One region of the Paenibacillus sp. FSL H3-0310 genome, then DNA from elsewhere that is predicted to be linked to it. Evidence: predicted binding sites of a transcription regulator. Region 1 holds the regulator's gene; each other region holds the start of a gene.

What was found. Region 1 encodes Rex, which represses fermentation and respiration genes when NADH is low (regulators of the CRP and FNR family bind a similar motif). Its sites were predicted from a motif close to TTGTGAAATATTTCACAA; they were not measured.
Region 2: MHH63_RS23035 (phosphoketolase family protein) is a predicted target of Rex. The motif match lies at 1,319-1,336, and genes of this name have one in related genera.
Region 3: MHH63_RS20720 (flavocytochrome c) is a predicted target of Rex. The motif match lies at 1,163-1,180, and genes of this name have one in related genera.
Region 4: adhE (bifunctional acetaldehyde-CoA/alcohol dehydrogenase) is a predicted target of Rex. The motif match lies at 1,264-1,281, and genes of this name have one in related genera.

The regions. Positions count from the first base shown of each region.
Region 1 is NZ_JBBODC010000001.1:1,595,846-1,598,057, forward strand. It holds gene dinG (ATP-dependent DNA helicase DinG) at 1-548, shown strand, start outside; gene MHH63_RS07175 (redox-sensing transcriptional repressor Rex) at 679-1,332, shown strand; gene MHH63_RS07180 (amidohydrolase) at 1,319-2,212, shown strand, end outside.
Region 2 is NZ_JBBODC010000002.1:828,400-830,611, forward strand. It holds gene MHH63_RS23035 (phosphoketolase family protein) at 1-1,202, opposite strand, end outside; gene MHH63_RS23040 (GntR family transcriptional regulator) at 1,496-2,212, opposite strand, start outside.
Region 3 is NZ_JBBODC010000002.1:277,341-279,552, forward strand. It holds gene MHH63_RS20715 (histidine kinase) at 1-1,009, opposite strand, end outside; gene MHH63_RS20720 (flavocytochrome c) at 1,282-2,212, shown strand, end outside.
Region 4 is NZ_JBBODC010000001.1:1,312,374-1,314,585, forward strand. It holds gene MHH63_RS05850 (ABC transporter substrate-binding protein) at 1-948, shown strand, start outside; gene adhE (bifunctional acetaldehyde-CoA/alcohol dehydrogenase) at 1,357-2,212, shown strand, end outside.

The DNA.
Region 1 (2,212 bases):
GGCGGATGCTGGTTCTGTTTACTTCTTATAAAATGCTGCGTCAGGTATATGATCCGCTTAAAGAGGCTTTGGCCTCACAAGAGATTACGGTGCTTGGTCAAGGCGTGGAAGGTGGCAGCCGGAGCAAGCTGATCCGCCGCTTTCAGGACAGTGCAGCATCCGTATTGCTGGGGACGAGCAGCTTCTGGGAAGGTGTAGATATTCCAGGTGAAGCACTGACTTGCCTGGCCATCGTGAGACTTCCATTTCAACCGCCGAATCACCCGTTGGCGGAAGCGAAGTCGGAGTTATTACAGGCCCAGAAGAAGAATCCGTTCATGAAATTATCTGTTCCTCAAGCGGTTATTCGTTTTAAGCAGGGATTCGGAAGACTGGTTCGCACGGCGCAGGATCGCGGAATAGTTATTGTTTATGATACAAGGGTTATTGAATCTCATTACGGGAAGTATTTCCTTTATTCATTGCCTGGTCCCAAAATGGAGCATATGCTTACTGATCAAATGGTCCCTCGCATAGCGGAATGGCTAGAGGATGGCGGCGCTTCTTAAAACGCTCGTCTTCAGTTTAGCTCCTCCTTATCCTTAAGGGCGGTGTGTTACAGTACCGTCCTTAATAAGGAGAGGTAGACGTTTGAATATGGATTTTCACAAGAACATTACTATTTTTAGGAGGAAAAATATGAAATCGGATAAAATATCAGAAGCCGTTGTTCGCAGACTACCTGTGTACTTGCGTTTTTTGAATGATCTCCAGAATCGCGAAATATTAACAGTTTCCTCTCAGGAACTTGGACAAAAGCTTGATCTTAATCCCGCACAGATTCGTAAGGATTTAGCATATTTTGGTGACTTCGGCAGAAAAGGTATCGGATATGATGTAACGTATCTTATTGAGAAAATCCGTCATATCCTGAAGCTGGATCAACAGCTTAATGTAGCTTTAGTTGGAGCAGGTAATCTCGGACATGCCTTGTCTAATTACAATGCATATCTCAAAGATACTATGAAAATTACGGCTATATTTGATTCGTACGCTCCTAAGGTTGGACGTAAGATCAACTCCCTTACTGTGCAACCGATGGATGAACTAGGCAGCACAATTCGTGAGCAAGGTATTCGCATTGCCATTATTACCGTACCTGATTCAGAAGCTCAAAATGTAGCAGATATCCTCATTTCTTCTGGGATTGAAGCAATTTTGAACTTTGCCCCTGTGATTCTGAAGACACCACCGAATATCCGGGTGCATGCAGCTGATTTTACAACTGATCTGCAAAGTCTTGCTTATTACTTGCGGGATGGAAAGGAAGAAAGTGAACATGAACAACAATAAAACGATAATTAAGGGCGGGTATTTTCTGACTCCGGGAACGGATGAGCCGGTTCTGAGTGGATATATGACTATTGAAGATGATTTAATCACTTACATAGGAAAAGAAGAGCCTCAGATGGAAGCTGGAGTGCAAGTGGTTGATGGCAGCCGTCTGCTGTTCATGCCTGGACTTGTAAACACACATGGTCATGCGGCGATGTCTTTGCTGCGTGGATATGGAGATGATTTAGCGCTACAAGTGTGGCTTCAGGAGAAGATGTGGCCAATGGAGGAAAAGTTCTCCGGTGATGATGTATACTGGGGAACCTCCTTATCTGTATTGGAAATGCTGAAGGGTGGAACTACGACCTTCCTCGATATGTATGATCATATGGACCGAGTAGCCGAGGTAGCTGAGTTATCAGGTATCCGTTCCGTATTGATGCGTGGTGTGATCGGGTTATGTCCAGAGGATGTACAGAATCACAAGCTTGCGGAAGCGATTTCTTTTGCCCGTAACTGGCATGGAAAGGCTGACGGTAGAATTACTACTATGATCTCGCCACACGCCCCTTATACTTGCCCTCCGGACTTCCTGGTTAAGTTTGTGCAGGCAGCGCATGATCTGGATTTACCGATGCATACGCATATGTCCGAAACGAAACGTGAAGTGGAACAAAATGTGGCGGATTACGGGTTGCGTCCTGTAGCTCACTTAGAGAAGCTTGGCATGTTCACACGTCCCTCGATAGTTGCACATGGTGTTCATTTAAATGATGAAGAGATTGAGATCTTGGCTCGCCATAATGTGGGTGTATCTCATAATCCGGGCAGTAATTTGAAGCTGGCTAGCGGAGTGGCTCGGGTTACTGATCTTCTAAAAGCTGGTGTGAAGGTGTCT
Region 2 (2,212 bases), on a different contig from region 1:
ACGGCCATATCTTGTGCTATTACTTCACCTGGTTTGGAATTATCAAGTGCGAACTTACGGAAATTCGGTAAGTTTAGATCTTTAATTTGGTTGCCAGCATTAGTAACTGGGTTCATTCCCATACGTCTGTCGCCAGTTGGCAGAATCTCAGCAAGTTCAGCGTTCAGACGACCATTGTCATCAAATAATTCTTCTGGTCTATAGCTGTTCATCCACTCCAATAACGCCGGAGCATGCTTCATATTTTTTTGATCCACTGGAATCGGCACCTGATGGGCACGGAAAGAGTTCTCATTCGGAACACCATCCCATTGCTTTGGACCCGTCCAGCCCTTAGGAGAACGGAAGACCAACATTGGCCAAACCGGACGCGTCAGGTCATTGTTGTCACGTGCATTCTTTTGAATCGCTTCAATTCTTTCAACGATGGTATCAAGTACCTTAGCCATTTCCGGATGCATTAGATCAGGATTTTCGCCTTCAACGAAGAACGGTTCCCAACCCATACCTTTAAAGTATGCAGTAATTTCTTCTTTGGATTGACGAGACAGAATCGTTGGGTTACTGATTTTGAAACCATTTAAGTGCAAGATCGGCAGAACTGCACCATCAGTAACTGGATTGATGAACCGGTTGGAGAACCATGAAGCCGCTAATGGGCCAGTTTCAGCCTCTCCATCACCAATAACAACCGCGGAGATCAAATCTGGATTATCCAGAATTGCACCTACACCATGGGATAGAGAATAACCTAATTCGCCACCTTCGTGGATCGATCCAGGTGTTTCAGGGGCAGCATGGGAAGCAACTCCACCTGGGAAAGAGAATTGTTTGAACAATTTCTTCAGGCCTGGGATATCTTGTGTGATTTCCGGATAAATTTCAGTATAGCTACCATCGAGATAGGAGTTCGAAACCATGACCTGACCGCCATGACCAGGGCCCTCGATGTAGAACATATTCAAATCATATTTAGTAATGACCCGATTCAAATGGGCATAAATAAAGTTCTGGCCTGGAATAGTTCCCCAGTGTCCAATGGGCTTAATCTTTACGTCTGCTTCTTTCAGCGGTTCTCTTAACAACGGATTATCTTTCAAATACAGTTGACCTACAGAGATGTAGTTAGTTGCGCGCCAGTATGCATCAAGCTTCTCTAAATAAGTTTTTGATGAGTAATCAACATCCATGGATAATACCATTTCTTCCACTCCCCAAAATTTTTTCTGTGTCTACATTGCCGTAATTTCTTCCACAAGTACATCATACCGCCGCCAAAAATTAATTCAACCTTTTCAACAAATGATACGGTCCAATTTTGTGAAAATATGAACATAGTATGAAAAACAGTGTCAATTGTCTGTAAAAATACGTCAATATTAATATATATGTAAAAATATGGACTGAAGTTTGCGGGGGTATTTGCTACTTGTCCTTCATCTATTTTGCGCAAAATAAAAAAAATAAGACCGAGAAAAATTCCCCAGTCTTACTTTTAATGAACGGACACAAAGGTATTAAATTTTAAGTATTTATAGTGGAAGCGCATATGGGAGAATTCAAATGGCGTGCCATTATCTAAAAAGAAAATCCCTTCCATAATGCTTACTGGCTCATTCGCCTGCAAATGCAGCAGCTCTTGATCCGTAGCCTCAGAGGGTTCTGCGGATATCGATAAAAAGGATTTGGTTACCGCCAGATTTCGTGAATCCTCCAAATAATTAAAGATAGATCCTTCAATAATGGTCTGATTTAAATTCTGTACAATTTTGATTGGGATATAACCTGTTTCAATCATAAAGGGTTCATCATCAAAAAGACGCAAGCGAACGATTTTGTATACAAAATCATGTGGGCCTAGAAACAGATCCCGTTGCAGATCTTCCGTTGGTGGAATGACCTCGAATTTCAAAACTTTAATCTTTGGCTTCTTCCCATTCATTTGAAAATTGTCGGTGACACCTAAATTAGAGCCTTCGTAGTTAAAAATAGATTCATTTTTTATGTATAAAGGATTTATAAATGTCCCTGAGCCACGCTTTTTAAAAATAATGCCGGCATTTGCCATTTTAGTCAGAGCACTTTTAATAGAACTACGACTCACTTGATAAGTTTCACTAAGCGTTCGTTCATCCGGTAATTTCATATCGGGAAACTGCCCAGCAAAAATTTTCATTTTTAAGTCATCAATAATTTGTTTGTAGACAAACTG
Region 3 (2,212 bases), on a different contig from region 1:
TTGCCATCCACTGGATCGTATCCAATGTGTTGTATAAAAAGTGCGGCTTGATCTGCTCATGAATCAGTCTGAGTTCCATCTCCTTTCGGTCCTGCTCCACAGCGTATAATTGAACAAGCATGTCATTGAAGCTTCGTCCAAGATCGCCGATCTCATCCGAGCGCGTAACATCTGCTCGTATGGTTTGGTTGCCGTTCTGCACATTTTCCATTACCTGGCGAAGCGACTGAATTGGACGAATAATGGAAGAAGCAAGCAGCACCAGAAAGACGATAAACGCACTACCGATAAGAACGCCTACCAGCAATGCAGTCCGCTGGGTTTTGATCACCGCTAACGATAGACTTGAATTCGGTACTTTGAGTACTAACTTCCAGCCTTCCACATTTTGAATTGGAGCCTCAAATACACTCATGTTCTTCTTATCTGCTGTATCCTCCGCTCCATCTTCTTCACCCAGCTCTCTGCAATCGACGATAAGCTGGCCTGACTGGTCATATAGCATTACATCTTGAGCAATCTCCCTCATCTTCTTGACGGAGACGGCTGCGGCAATATAAGCTACCTCATCATTCACCGATGGATTCACGCGATAAAGAATGACGACGATTTCGGCTGCATTCGCTTTGGATACGATCGGATTGCTTACCACATAATTGGAATCTGAATTCAGCAGTTTTCGATAGTAGGGTCGGTTTAGTATCGAAAAAGGCTTGTCCCTTGCTGACCAGGAATTTCCGTGAATATCCACCACGCGTATGGATTCGTACTCTACTTTCTTCTTCGCCTCGAACTTATCGAACTCTTGCAGCAATTCATCTCGTGTCCACTGATGGTCCGAAGCTAGAGAAGCAAGCATGTCTATCTCTCCAATGCGCTGATTAAACCAATAATCAATCTGGTCGCTGCGTGCAGTAACCACTTGCTGCGTTAAGTTCTTATTCAAAGGGACAACCGTATGGTTCATCTCCAAATATATTGTTACAAGCAATGCAACGAACAGCAGCAAGAAGCAGCCTCCTGCGATTAACGTAATTTTTAAGTGAATTGATTTCATTGTAATCATAGCCCTTCACAATATCCGTTTCTTACATGCCCGAAAAAGACAAAAAAACACTAATCTGTGCAAATACATAATGCTGTACTAAATCTATAATAGGTATTGTGCATATTTTCACATGAAATAACATTCATGTCTAGGCTAGAGATAAAGGATTTGCCTAGCAAATCTTCCTCTCCCTAGTGTATGTAACCAATCCACAACAGAATGAAGGAGATATTATGCGAACTCACACGAAAAAGCTGTTATCTATTCTACTAGTCCTCAGTCTTATGTTCACGCTTGCTGCTTGCGGCAGTAAAGATGCAGAGCCCGCTGCAGATGCAAACGGAGTTCAAGTCTTTGAAGGAGTTGGGCAAGGTAAACACGGCGATATTAAAGTACAAGTCTCCTTATTAGATAACAAGATCACTGACATTAAAGTGACAGAGCATAAGGAAAATGAAGTACTTGCAGAACCTGTTTATACGCAGCTCAAGCAAGAGGTCATGGCAACTAACAGCGCAAAAGTTGATGCCATTAGCGGATCTACAGTTACAAGCAAAGGATATCTCGAAGCCATTCAAGATGCAATTACGAAGTCTGGACTTACCCTTGTCGCTGGCGCTGCAGTCAGTGGAAGCAAAGACAAAGAAGAAGTCGAGCAAACCTATGATGTTGTCGTCATCGGTGCCGGGGGTGCTGGCTTTAGTGCGGCTATCGAAGCGAAGAGCGCTGGAGCTAATGTAGTTCTGCTCGAGAAAATGCCAGCTGTTGGCGGCAACACATTGATCTCCGGTGGTGAGATGAATGCGCCTGACAACTGGGTTGAACGTGCTCTTGGCATCACAGATGACACGGCTGACTTGTTCTATAATGATACGATGAAAGGCGGAGACAACCTCGGGGATCCAAAGATGGTTCGTATTCTTGCCGACAATGCTCTAGCATCTGCCGAATGGCTGCGCGATGATATCAAGGTAGAGTTCTTACCTGATCATCTGTTCCAATTTGGTGGCCATTCCAGAAAACGTGCGTTGATTCCTGTAGGTCATACAGGTGTTGAATTGATTACTAAGTTAAAAGCCAAAACAGACGCTGATCAAATCACGATCAAAACGAATATGAAAGCCGAAACCTTGCTGAAGGACGAAAGCGGCAAAGTAACAGGTG
Region 4 (2,212 bases), 280 kb from region 1:
GTAACTCAAAAGGGTTATGTAACAACCACAATGATCAACAAAAAAATGCTGGATGAAAAAGGCGTTGCTGTTCCATCTATGGATTGGACTTGGGATGATATGCTGAATACCGCGAAAGGCGTAGCTGATACCAAAAAAGGGATTTCCGGTATTGCTCCAATGGGTAAAGGGAATGAAGCAGGCTGGAACTGGACCAACTTCCTGTTCGAAGCTGGCGGTGAAATTCAGAAGATTGAAGGCGGTAAGGTTGTAGCTACTTTTAATTCTGAGGCTGGGATTAAAGCGCTGGATTTCTACAAGAAACTTAGATGGGAAGCAAACGCGATTCCTCAGGATTGGGCACTGGGCTGGGGTGATGCTGTAGGCGCATTCCAACAAAGTCGTACAGCAATGGTAATGGCTGGATCTGACGGTGTTATTGAGCAAGCGTTGAATCAAGGCGGTCTGAAACCAGAAGATGTACTTACGTATCCAATGCCTGCGATGGAAAAAGGCGGAAAACACACTGGGGTACTTGGTGGTGACTACCTTGTAATCAATCCAAATGCAACACCAGACGAGCAAGAAATGGCATTCCGTTATATTACATTTGATTACTTCTCCGATAAAGGTCTAGAAGCACTGGATGCGGTTCTGCAACAACGTACAACGGATGGCAAATACTTTATTCCGCCGCTCTTAGATTACTATTCTGCAGATTCTGACTTCGGCAAGAAAACAAAAGCTGTGTATGATAAATATACAAATGTATATCAATACAGCCCTGATATTTTAGGCTTGCTGGACGGTAAACCGGAAGCGCAATACAATACACAGGACTACTACGCAACCATGTCCAATGTAATTCAAGAGCTGTTCTCCAAAAAGGGAACAGATTCCAAGACACAGCTTGAAGCTGCTGCAAAAACAGTGCAAGAGAAATTCTTCGATACAATTAAAGTAGAATAGGCAAGGAAGGACAGAACCGGCTCCTTTAGGAGTCGGTTTTTTTATGTTTATATTATTGATATTTTTATAAATCAACACGACGGATGGTTTCCGACTATTTTTTAGAGGGTCATGGGAAAAATAGAGTGTCAACAAAAATAGATTTGCATTTTTAAAATATTTTTGCGAGCGGAAAGGTAGAAAATGGGTATTGGTTCTTGTCTTTTTAAACATAAACTTTAGATTTAAGGGATATTACAGCATAAATAATGGTAAAAAACCTATAAAATGATCGAATGAAAGCGCTTTGAAAACAAATCAAAAAAACTTTATACTTTGTGAAAGATTTCACTATACAAGGTGGAAATGATGTGATAAGATAAATGTGTAGAGAAAAACAACCTAAAAATTGACAGGAGGACGAGGGAGATGGCAGTTAAGAACGAAGTCGCCGCCCAAGTTAAACAAACTACCGCTGAAGAGTATATTCAGACTTTGGTGGATAAAGCGAAAAAAGCACATGAGGCATTCATGGCGCTGGATCAAGAGCAAGTTGACACAATCGTTCATGCAATGGCGTTGGCTGGACTCGACAAACATATGTACCTCGCTAAATTGGCTGTAGAAGAAACTGGCCGCGGGGTTTACGAAGACAAAATTACTAAAAACATCTTCTCGACAGAATATATCTGGCACGGAATTAAATACGATAAAACAGTAGGCGTTATTGAAGACAATGCTTATGAAAGCTTCCAAAAAATTGCTGAGCCCGTCGGAATTGTAATGGGTATCACACCGGTAACCAACCCTACATCCACCACGATGTTTAAAGCGTTGATTTCGATTAAGACACGGAACCCTATTATATTCGGTTTCCACCCATCTGCGCAAGAGTGTAGTGCAGCAGCTGCTAGAATTCTTCATGATGCGGCTGTAAAAGCTGGCGCACCTGAGAACTGTATCCAATGGATTGAAATGCCAACGATGGACAAAACAAATGCTTTGATGAACAACCCTGACGTTGCACTTATTCTCGCAACAGGCGGTTCTGCAATGGTAAAAGCAGCTTATAGCTGTGGTAAACCAGCTCTTGGCGTAGGTCCTGGTAACGTACCTGCATTCATCGAAAAGAGCGCGGATATCGATCAAGCCGTAACGGACATCATTCTTTCCAAAACATTTGATAATGGTATGATCTGTGCTTCCGAGCAAGCTGTTATTATCGAAGAACCAATCTTCGATCAAGTGAAAAAGAAAATGATCGCTAATGGCTGCTACTTTGTTA